Regions from separate parts of the Streptomyces sp. NBC_01515 genome, predicted to be linked through region 2. Evidence: riboswitches for the same ligand, from Rfam matches in the RefSeq annotation. Region 2 holds a riboswitch; each other region holds the start of a gene.
The links. A riboswitch is a leader RNA that binds a small molecule or an ion and turns the genes downstream of it on or off. The one in region 2 is predicted to bind thiamine pyrophosphate.
Positions count from the first base shown of each region.

Region 1 (3,233 bases), 2.0 Mb from region 2:
ATGGACGCGACGACTCCGGCCAGCAGGGTCCACTGGCCGGCCCCCCGCGGGCGCCGTGCGGTCACCGACGGGTCCACGAGCCGCAGGGCGCTCTCCCGTCGCCGTACGGTCCAGGCGTGGACGGCGAGGATCGCGCCGACCGCGACGAACTGGACGATCGTGAGCACGGCCGCCGTGGACAGGTCGAAGACCTCGGACGTCTGGCGGTAGATCTCGACTTCGAGGGTGGAGAAGGTCGGGCCGCCGAGGATCTGGACCACGCCGAAGGACGTGAAGGTGAAGAGGAAGACCATCAGCGCGGCGGCGGCCACGGCGGGCCCGAGCGCGGGCAGCGTCACCTTCCGCCAGGCCCGGAGCCGGGAGGCACCGAGCATCCGCGCGGCCTCCTCCTGGCGCGGGTCGAGCTGTGCCCAGAGGCCGCCCACCGTCCGTACGACGACCGCGTAGTTGAAGAAGACGTGCGCGAGCAGGATGGCCCACACGGTGGTGTCCAGCCGTACGCCCCACAGGTCGTCCAGGAGTCCGCCCCGGCCGACGAGCGCGAGGAAGGCCGTACCGACGACGACCGTCGGCAGCACGAAGGGGACCGTCACGGCGGCCCGCAGGACGTGCCTACCCGGGAAGTCGAAGCGCGCGAAGACGTACGCGCCGGGGAGCGCGATCAGCAGCGTGAGCGCGGTGGACGCGAGCGCCTGCCAGGTGGTGAACCACAGGACGTGCCGGATGTCTGACTGGACCAGCACGTCCCGGATACGGCCCAACTGCCAGGCGCCGTCGACCTTGAGGCCGCGCGCGACGATCGCGGCGACGGGGTAGGCGAAGAACACCGCGAAGAACGCGACGGGCAGGGCCATGAGGCCGAGCCGCGTCACGTTGCCCCGATGGGTCCTCCGTGGGGCTACTTCAGTACGAGCGAGGTCCACGACTTGACCCACTGGTCCCGGTCGGCGGCGATCTTCGTGGGCGCCATGGTCTCGGGGTCCGAGGCCTGGCGGCCGTACTTCACGAACTCCTGCGGCACCTGGGCGCCTTCGATCACCGGGTAGACGAACATGTTGAGCGGCATGTCCTGCTGGAACTCCTTGGTCAGCAGGAAGTCGAGGAACGCCTTGCCGCCGTTGGTGTTCTTCGCGTTGCTGAGCAGGCCCGCGTACTCGGTCTGCCGGAAGCAGGTGCCGTACGACACCCCGGTGGGCGCGGTGGTCGGCTTCGGGTCGGCGTAGATGACCTCGGCGGGCGGCGAGGAGGCGTACGAGACGACGAGGGGCCGGTCGCCGCCCGCCTTCTTGCCGCCGGCGGAACCGGAGAACTCCTGGTCGTAGGCCTGCTCCCAGCCGTCGACCACCTTGACGCCGTTGGCCTTGAGCTTCTTCCAGTAGCCCTGCCAGCCGTCGTCGCCGAACTGGGCCGCGCTGCCGAGCAGGAAGCCGAGACCGGGCGAGGAGGTGGCCGCGTTCTCGGTGACGAGGAGGTTCTTGTACTCGGGCTTGACCAGGTCCGCGAAGGAGGTCGGCGGGGTCAGCTTGTGCTCGCTGAAGTAGGCCTTGTCGTAGTTGACGCAGATGTCGCCGGTGTCGATGGGGGTGACCCGGTGCTTGGTCTGGTCGACGCGGTACTCGGGCTTGACGAGGTCGGAGCCCTTCGCGTCGTAGGACTGGAAGAGGCCGTTGTCGAGCGCGCGGGAGAGCAGGGTGTTGTCGACGCCGAAGAAGACGTCGCCCTGGGGGTTGTCCTTGGTCAGGATCGCCTTGTTGACGGCCTGGCCGGCGTCGCCGTCCTTGAGGACCTTGACCGTGTAGCCGGACTGCTTCTCGAAGTCCTTGAGGACGCTCTTCGAGACGGCCCAGGAGTCGTGGCTGACGAGGGTGACGGTCTTGGAGTCGCCGCCGCTGCCGCTGTCGGACGAGCCGCACGCGGAGAGCGTGAGCAGCCCGAGGCCGACGGCCGCGGCCACGAACGTCTTGGTGTGGTGCACGGTTGTTTTCCTCCTGGGGTGTCCAGGAAGAGACGCGGCCCCGCCCACAGGACGTGGGCAGGGCGCAACAGCAAGAGTGGTGACCGAACTTCCTACCCAGAATGACCTGGGCGAGGTTCAGAGGGTCTGCGGACAATCCCGCACTCTCAGCGCTGTGGCGCTCCCCTGTCGGAATATGAAGATGTACCTACGCCGGTCAGCCTACCGCTCGGTCGCGGCGAGCTGGCCGCACGCTCCGTCGATCTCCTGGCCCCGGGTGTCCCGGACGGTGACCGGCACCCCGTGGGCCGCGATGGCCTCGACGAACGCCTTCTCGTCCTCGGGGCGGGAGGCCGTCCACTTCGAGCCCGGCGTCGGGTTCAGCGGGATCAGGTTGACGTGCACGGGCTTGCCCTTGAGGAGGCGGCCGAGCCGGTCGCCGCGCCACGCCTGGTCGTTGATGTCGCGGATCAGCGCGTACTCGATGGACAGCCGGCGCCCCGACTTCGCCGCGTACTCCCAGCCCGCGTCGAGGACCTCGCGCACCTTCCACCGCGTGTTCACGGGGACCAGGGTGTCGCGCAGGTCGTCGTCAGGGGCGTGCAGCGAGATCGCGAGGCGGCACTTGAAGCCCTCGTCGGAGAAGCGGTGGATCGCCGGGACCAGTCCGACCGTCGAGACGGTGATCCCACGCTGCGAGAGGCCGAGGCCGTCCGGCTCGGGGTCGGTGAGGGCACGGATGGACTGGACGACCCGCTTGTAGTTGGCGAGGGGCTCGCCCATGCCCATGAAGACGATGTTGGACAGCCGCGCGGGACCACCGGGGATCTCCCCGTCCCGCAACGCCCGCATCCCGTCGACGATCTGGTGCACGATCTCACCGGTCGACAGATTGCGGTCCAGGCCGGCCTGTCCGGTCGCGCAGAACGGGCAGTTCATCCCGCACCCCGCCTGTGAGCTGATGCACATGGTGACCCGGTCCGGGTACCGCATCAGCACCGACTCGACGAGCGTCCCGTCGAACAGCCGCCACAGCGTCTTGCGGGTGGTCTCCTGGTCGGTCGACAGATGCCGTACGACGGTCATCAGCTCAGGAAGCAGCGCTTCTTGCAGCTTGGCGCGCGAACCGGCGGGGATGTCGGTCCACTCCGCCGGGTCGTGCGCGAGGCGCGCGAAGTAGTGCTGCGAGAGCTGCTTGGCGCGAAACGGCTTCTCCCCGACCGCGGCGACGACTTCCTTGCGCTCGGCGGGCGTGAGATCGGCAAGGTGCCGCGGCGGC
Region 1 covers NZ_CP109416.1:7,961,915-7,965,147, reverse strand. The annotation lists gene OG407_RS36150 (ABC transporter permease) at 1-854, opposite strand, end outside; gene OG407_RS36145 (thiamine ABC transporter substrate binding subunit) at 899-1,975, opposite strand; TPP riboswitch at 2,047-2,152, opposite strand; gene rlmN (23S rRNA (adenine(2503)-C(2))-methyltransferase RlmN) at 2,177-3,233, opposite strand, start outside.
Region 1: linked by a shared signal. The riboswitch ahead of OG407_RS36145 (thiamine ABC transporter substrate binding subunit) and the one ahead of thiC (phosphomethylpyrimidine synthase ThiC) in region 2 are both predicted to bind thiamine pyrophosphate.

Region 2 (3,233 bases):
CGGGGTCGGGAGTTGGCGTAACGCTTCGCCACGGACTCTGAAGCCGCACGGGCCGTGAAGCCGCTGGAAGCGCCGGGAACCCTGAAGGGCCCTGTGGAGTTCTGAAGGCCTCGGGTGAGGTTGAAGTACCGCGGGTCCGGGGATCCGCAGTAACGCTTCTGCGTGGCTCCCTGGGGCGGTTCTCGCCGCCCGCCGCAGTGCCTGCGGTGAATCAATCAGCGCCCACGGCGTCTCAGTGCTTGCGGCGCCGGCCCTTCCCGCCGCGCGCCGGAGCGGGCTTGGCGTTCGGCGCCGCCGTGGCCGACGCGGCTGTCGTAGCCGAGCCCGGTCCAGCCGCACCCGCCGGAACCGCCTCGCGCCCCGGTCGGTCCGCCGAGACCACCAGGGCCGCGAGGGCCGTGGTGACCGGTACCGATGCGACCAGGCCGATGGAACCCACCAGCGTGCGCACGATCTCCTCGGCGACCAACTCGCTGTTGGCGACCGCGCCCACGCTGCTCTGCGCGATGGAGAAGAGCAGCAACAGGGGCAGCGCGGCGCCCGCGTAGGCGAGGACGAGCGTGTTGACGACCGACGCGATGTGGTCGCGGCCGATGCGGATGCCGGCGCGGTACAGCCCGCGCCAGCCCATCGCGGGGTTCGCCTCGTGCAGCTCCCAGACCGCCGATGTCTGGGTGACCGTCACATCGTCGAGCACGCCGAGCGAACCGATGATGACGCCGGCGAGCAGCAGACCGCTCATGTCGATGGACGGGTACAGCCCGTGGATCAGGCCCGTGTTGTCGTCCGTGTTGCCGGTCAGCGCGGCCCAGCCGATGAACACCGAGCCCAGGACGCCGATCAGCACCAGCGACATCAGGGTGCCGAGCACCGCCACCGATGTTCGGGCCGACAGGCCGTGGCACATGTAGAGGGCGATGAGCATGATGGCGCTCGATCCGACCACCGCCACGATCAGCGGGTTCGAGCCGTGCAGGATCGCGGGCAGGATGAAGAAGTTCAGGATCATGAAGCTGATGGCCAGCGCGACCAGCGCCATGACACCGCGCAGCCGGCCCACCACCACGACGGCCAGCGCGAAGATCCCGGCGAGCAGTGCCATCGGGAACTTACGGTTCACATCGGTGACGGAGTACTGCAGATCCCTGGGCGCGGAGGGCTCGTACGCGACCACGACCTTCTCGCCCTGATGCAACTGCCGTGACTGGTCGGGCTGCACGATCTCCGTGAACGTACGGCCCTTGTCCTTGCCGGTGGAGACCGTGACCGTGGCCTTCTTGCAGGTGCCGCCCGCTTCCTGCGCCGCAGAGGAGCCCTCGGCGGTGGAGGTGTCCCCGGTCGAGCCTCCGCCCGATGCGTTCACCGAGGCGCAGCTCACGCTGATGACCTTGGTGACCGTCGCCTGCTGTGTCTGCCGGTCGAAGCCGACCCCGGTGCGCTTGTGCGACGGGGCGCCGCCGGGCCAGAGCACCACCATGCCGACCACGACCGCCACCGTGAACGGGATCAGGATCGCCGCGATGACCTTCCGCAGATGCCGGGAGACGGGGGCGGCGGGGCCGTGGTTGTGCGAGTGACCGTGTCCTCCACCGCCTGCTCCGGAACTGTGCCCGCCGTCGCCACCCGGGCCGTGTCCACCGTCCCCACCCGAGCCGTGGTCGTGCCCGGAACCGGAGCCGTGGTCATCGCTGGGTCCGTGGTCGTGGCCATGCGGCCGCCCGGTCGGCGGGTACGGGGGCTGCTGTGTGGTGGTCACCGCCCGATCATCGCAAGAACGCCGGAGGCCCACTGTTCAGCGCGCCACTTATGACGCTAGCGTGGAGGCACCTTTGCACACGCGGGAGCTCGGAGCACCGGGCTGAGAGGGCGCTGACCTTCGTCTTTGCGCTGTTTCACGTGAAACGTCACCTGAATCGAGTGATGTTTCACATGAAACATCGACTGACGGAAGCCGCTGCGTCGACCGCCGAACCTGTTACCGGGTAATGCCGGCGTAGGGAGTAGGTCTCATGACCAACAAGGACGCACACACGTCTGCCGTCAGCCAGGACGAACAGCCCATTCCGGGCGAGGAGTTCGCGCGGGCCGAGCAGCCCACGGCGGCCGGAGAACCGGCGGAGGCCGAGCAGTCCATCGGCTGGCACAAGGGGTACGTCGCGGGCTCGCGCCCCGATCTTCGGGTGCCGGTCCGTCAGGTGCACCTCACCAATGGGCAGTCCGTGACGCTGTACGACACCTCCGGCCCGTACACCGATCCGCTCGTCGACACCGACGTCCGCAGGGGGCTGGCGCCGCTGCGGGAGAACTGGATCATCGCCCGCGGCGACACCGAGGAGTACGCGGGCCGGCCCGTCCGCCCCGAGGACGACGGGATCAAGCACACCTCACCGCGCGGTGGACTGCGCAACCTCGACGCGGTGTTCCCCGGCCGGCCGCGTCAGCCGCGGCGCGGGCGGGACGGCACGGCGGTCACGCAACTCGCCTACGCGCGACGGGGCGAGATCACGCCGGAGATGGAGTTCGTGGCCGTAAGGGAGAAGGTTTCGCCCGAGGTGGTCCGGGAGGAGATCGCGGCCGGGCGGGCGGTGCTGCCGGCCAACGTCAACCACCCCGAGATCGAGCCGATGATCATCGGTAAGCGGTTCCTGGTGAAGGTCAACGCCAACATCGGCAATTCCGCGGTCACTTCCTCCATCGAGGAGGAGGTCGAGAAGATGACCTGGGCGACCCATTGGGGCGCCGACACGGTCATGGACCTGTCCACCGGCCGCAATATCCACACCACCCGTGAGTGGGTGCTGCGCAACTCCCCCGTCCCCATCGGCACGGTGCCGCTCTACCAGGCGCTCGAAAAGGTCGACGGCCGCGCCGAGGAGCTGACCTGGGAGATCTACAAGGACACGGTCGTCGAACAGGCCGAGCAGGGCGTGGACTACATGACCGTCCACGCGGGCGTGCGGCTGCCGTTCGTACCGCTCACGGCGAACCGCAAGACGGGCATCGTCTCGCGCGGCGGCTCGATCATGGCGGCCTGGTGCCTCGCGCACCACAAGGAATCGTTCCTCTACGAGAACTTCGAGGAACTGAGCGAGATCCTCGCCGCCTACGACGTCACGTACTCGCTCGGCGACGGCCTGCGGCCGGGGTCGATCGCGGACGCCAACGACGAGGCGCAGTTCGCGGAGTTGCGGACGCTCGGGGAACTCAACACGATCGCGAAGCGTTTCAACGTA
Region 2 covers NZ_CP109416.1:5,937,190-5,940,422, forward strand. The annotation lists gene OG407_RS26695 (YibE/F family protein) at 233-1,756, opposite strand; TPP riboswitch at 1,828-2,017, shown strand; gene thiC (phosphomethylpyrimidine synthase ThiC) at 2,010-3,233, shown strand, end outside.

Region 3 (3,233 bases), 2.4 Mb from region 2:
GTCCGACCCGGGGGACGAACTAGGCGATAGCCGCCTTCATCGGCAGAGAAGCATCGGCCAGCAGTGCGTGATCCATGGGCGTGGCCGACTCGATCAGGCGGCGGCCCTGGGCCAGGTCACGGGGGCGGCCGACCGCCAGGAGGGCCACCAGACGGTCCTCGCGCAGCCAGCAGACGCTCCACGCGGGGTTGGCCGGATCGCCGCGCCAGAGGGTGGTGTCGGCGGACGCGTGATGGCCGGCGTACTGGACGAAGCGGCCGAACTGCTCCGACCAGAAGTACGGCACCGGGTCGTACACCGCCGGGCTCTCCCCCACGATGTTCGCGGCGACCGTGCGCGGCCCCTGGAGGGCGTTGTCCCAGTGGTGGACCAGAAGGCGCTCGCCGTACCTTCCCGAAGGGAAGGAGGCGCAGTCGCCGACCGCGTACACGTCCGGTACCGAGGTGCGCAGCCCGGCGTCGGCCAGGACCTCGCGGTGCGCGCCCAGTTCGATGCCGGAGCCCGCCAGCCAGGCGGTGGCGGGGCGGGCGCCGATGCCGACCACGACAGCACCCGCGGGCAGCCGTGAGCCGTCGTCGAGGACCACCTCGCCGGGTTCGACGTGCGCCACGCGCGCGTGCGTCCGCAGCGAGGCTCCGGCGGCGGCGTACCAGGCGGCCATCGGCGCGGCCACCTCGGCGGGCAGCGCCCCCGCGAGCGGCCGGTCGGCGGCTTCCACGACGGTCACCGCGCAGCCCGCCTCACGCGCGGCCGTGGCGAACTCGGCGCCGATCCAGCCCGCGCCGACCACCACGATGTCGTGCTGCCGGGCGAGCACCGGCCGCAGCCGCTCGGCGTCGTCCAGGGTGCGCAGCAGGTGCACCCCGGGGATGCCGTCGGCGCCCGGCAGCCGGATCGGTTCGGCACCGGTGGCGAGCACGAGGACGTCGTAGGGCACCGGGCCCTCGGCGGTGTCCAGTTCGTGGTCGGCGGGGCGCACGCCCACCACCTCGCGCCCCAGTTGCACCTCGATGCCGAGCGCCTCGAAGTCGACGTCGAAGGCGGAGCCCTCGGCCTTGCCGAGCAGGACGGCCTTGGACAGCGGGGGCCGGTCGTACGGCTGATGGGGTTCCGCGCCGATCAGGGTGACGGTGCCGGTGAAGCCCTGTTCCCGCAGCGCGACCGCGGTCTGCACCCCGGCCATGCCCGCGCCGACGACGACCACACGCCGTCCTGCCACCGTGCCCTGGTCCCGCGTCTGCTCGCTCACTCGATCACCATAGACACCTGACAATTTGTCAGTCAGCGGGCGCGTCAGGTGACCTGTTCCACAGTGCTGGTCCCGTTTCCCTCCTGGGACTCCCACTCCCAGGTCTCGTCGAGGCGAATGCGGCCGTCCGGCAACGCGACCACTTCGGACACGCAGTGCCCGGAGGACGTCGTCCCGTCCGTCTTCAACTGCACGTACCGGAAGTCGATCCGGTCCCCCGCGCGCGTGCCGACGAGACGCCCCCGTACGACGTCGCCGCCCCCGTACTCGGCCCAGATCTCGCCGTCCTTCTCGTGGTACGCGAACCGGGTGCGCGTACCGACCTGACCTGGGGCCTGGTCCGCGACAGGGGCGAGGACGAGACCGTCGAGCGAGCGGGCCATGGACGAAGGCTCCCTTACTGGCGCACAAAGCACGGGCTAGGGTGGCCGAGTAAAGCACTCGCGGGAGTCCGGACGTACCGGGCTGAGAGGGAGGCTGGCGGCCTCCGACCGTACGAACCTGATCCGGGTCATGCCGGCGAAGGGAGGGGCTGGACGCCCATGCCTGCACGTACGTCAGACGTCCTCGTCGTCGGGGGCGGGATCATCGGCCTGGTCACGGCCTGGCGCGCGGCCCAACGCGGCTTCTCCACGGCGGTGTTGGACCCCGAGCCGGGCGGCGGGGCCGCCCAGGTGGCCGCCGGGATGCTGGCCGCCGTCACCGAGCTCCACTACGGCGAACAGACCCTGCTCGCCCTCAACCTGGCCTCGGCGGACCGCTACCCGGACTTCGCGGCCGAGCTGACCGACCTCACCGGCCTCGACCTCGGCTACCGCCGCTGCGGCACGCTCGCCGTCGCCCTGGACGCCGACGACCGGGCCCATCTGCGCGAACTCCACGCCCTCCAGCACCGGTCGGGGCTCGACTCCGAGTGGCTGTCGGGGCGCGAGTGCCGGCGCCTGGAGCCGATGCTCGCGCCGGGCGTGCGCGGGGGGCTCAGGGTCGACGGGGACCACCAGGTCGACCCGCGGCGGCTGGCGGGCGCGCTGGTGGCCGCGTGCGAGCGCGCCGGGGTCGTCTTCCACCGGACGTGGGTCGAGCGGCTCACGGTCGGGCGGGACCGCGCCACGGGGGTCGTCACGCGTGAGGACGTCACGCTCGCCGCGGACCAAGTAGTGCTCGCGGGCGGCAGCCTCAGCGGGCAGCTGCGGGGGGTCCCGGACGACGTCCTGCCGCCCGTACGGCCCGTGAAGGGGCAGGTGCTGCGGCTGACCGTGCCGGAGCGACACGCGCCGTTCCTGAGCCGGACCGTGCGGGCCGTGGTGCGCGGCAGCCAGGTGTACCTGGTGCCGCGCGAGAACGGCGAGCTGGTCGTCGGCGCGACCAGCGAGGAGCTGGGCTGGGACACCACCGTGACCGCCGGCGGTGTCTACGAACTGCTGCGCGACGCCCACGAGTTGGTCCCCGGGATCACCGAACTCCCGCTCACCGAGACCCGGGCCGGACTGCGCCCCGGCTCCCCCGACAACGCACCCCTGCTCGGCCCGACCGCGCTGCCGGGACTGCTGCTGGCCACCGGGCACTACCGCAACGGCGTGCTGCTCACCCCGGTCACCGGCGACGCCCTGGCGCACGCGCTCAGTACCGGTGAACTCCCGGACGAGGCACGCCCGTTCACCCCGAAGCGGTTCGCCCGCACGCACCTCGTGGAGCAGCCCGCATGAACATCTCCGTCAACGGCGAGCACCAGGAGATCGCTCCCGGCACGCCCCTCGACGTGCTCGTACGGTCCCTCACCCCGGCCCCCTCCGGTGTGGCCGCCGCCCTCAACGAAACCGTCGTCCCGCGCGCGGAGTGGCCATCGACGTCCCTCTCCGAGGGAGACCGCGTCGAGGTCCTCACCGCCGTCCAAGGAGGCTGACCCATGGCCGACGACCCCTTCGTCCTCGGTGGTACGTCCTTCACGTCCCGGCTGATCATGGGCACCGGGGGTGCGCCCAGC
Region 3 covers NZ_CP109416.1:3,512,128-3,515,360, forward strand. The annotation lists gene OG407_RS15550 (NAD(P)/FAD-dependent oxidoreductase) at 20-1,249, opposite strand; gene OG407_RS15555 (hypothetical protein) at 1,294-1,632, opposite strand; TPP riboswitch at 1,683-1,794, shown strand; gene thiO (glycine oxidase ThiO) at 1,792-2,955, shown strand; gene thiS (sulfur carrier protein ThiS) at 2,952-3,152, shown strand; gene OG407_RS15570 (thiazole synthase) at 3,156-3,233, shown strand, end outside.
Region 3: linked by a shared signal. The riboswitch ahead of thiO (glycine oxidase ThiO) and the one ahead of thiC (phosphomethylpyrimidine synthase ThiC) in region 2 are both predicted to bind thiamine pyrophosphate.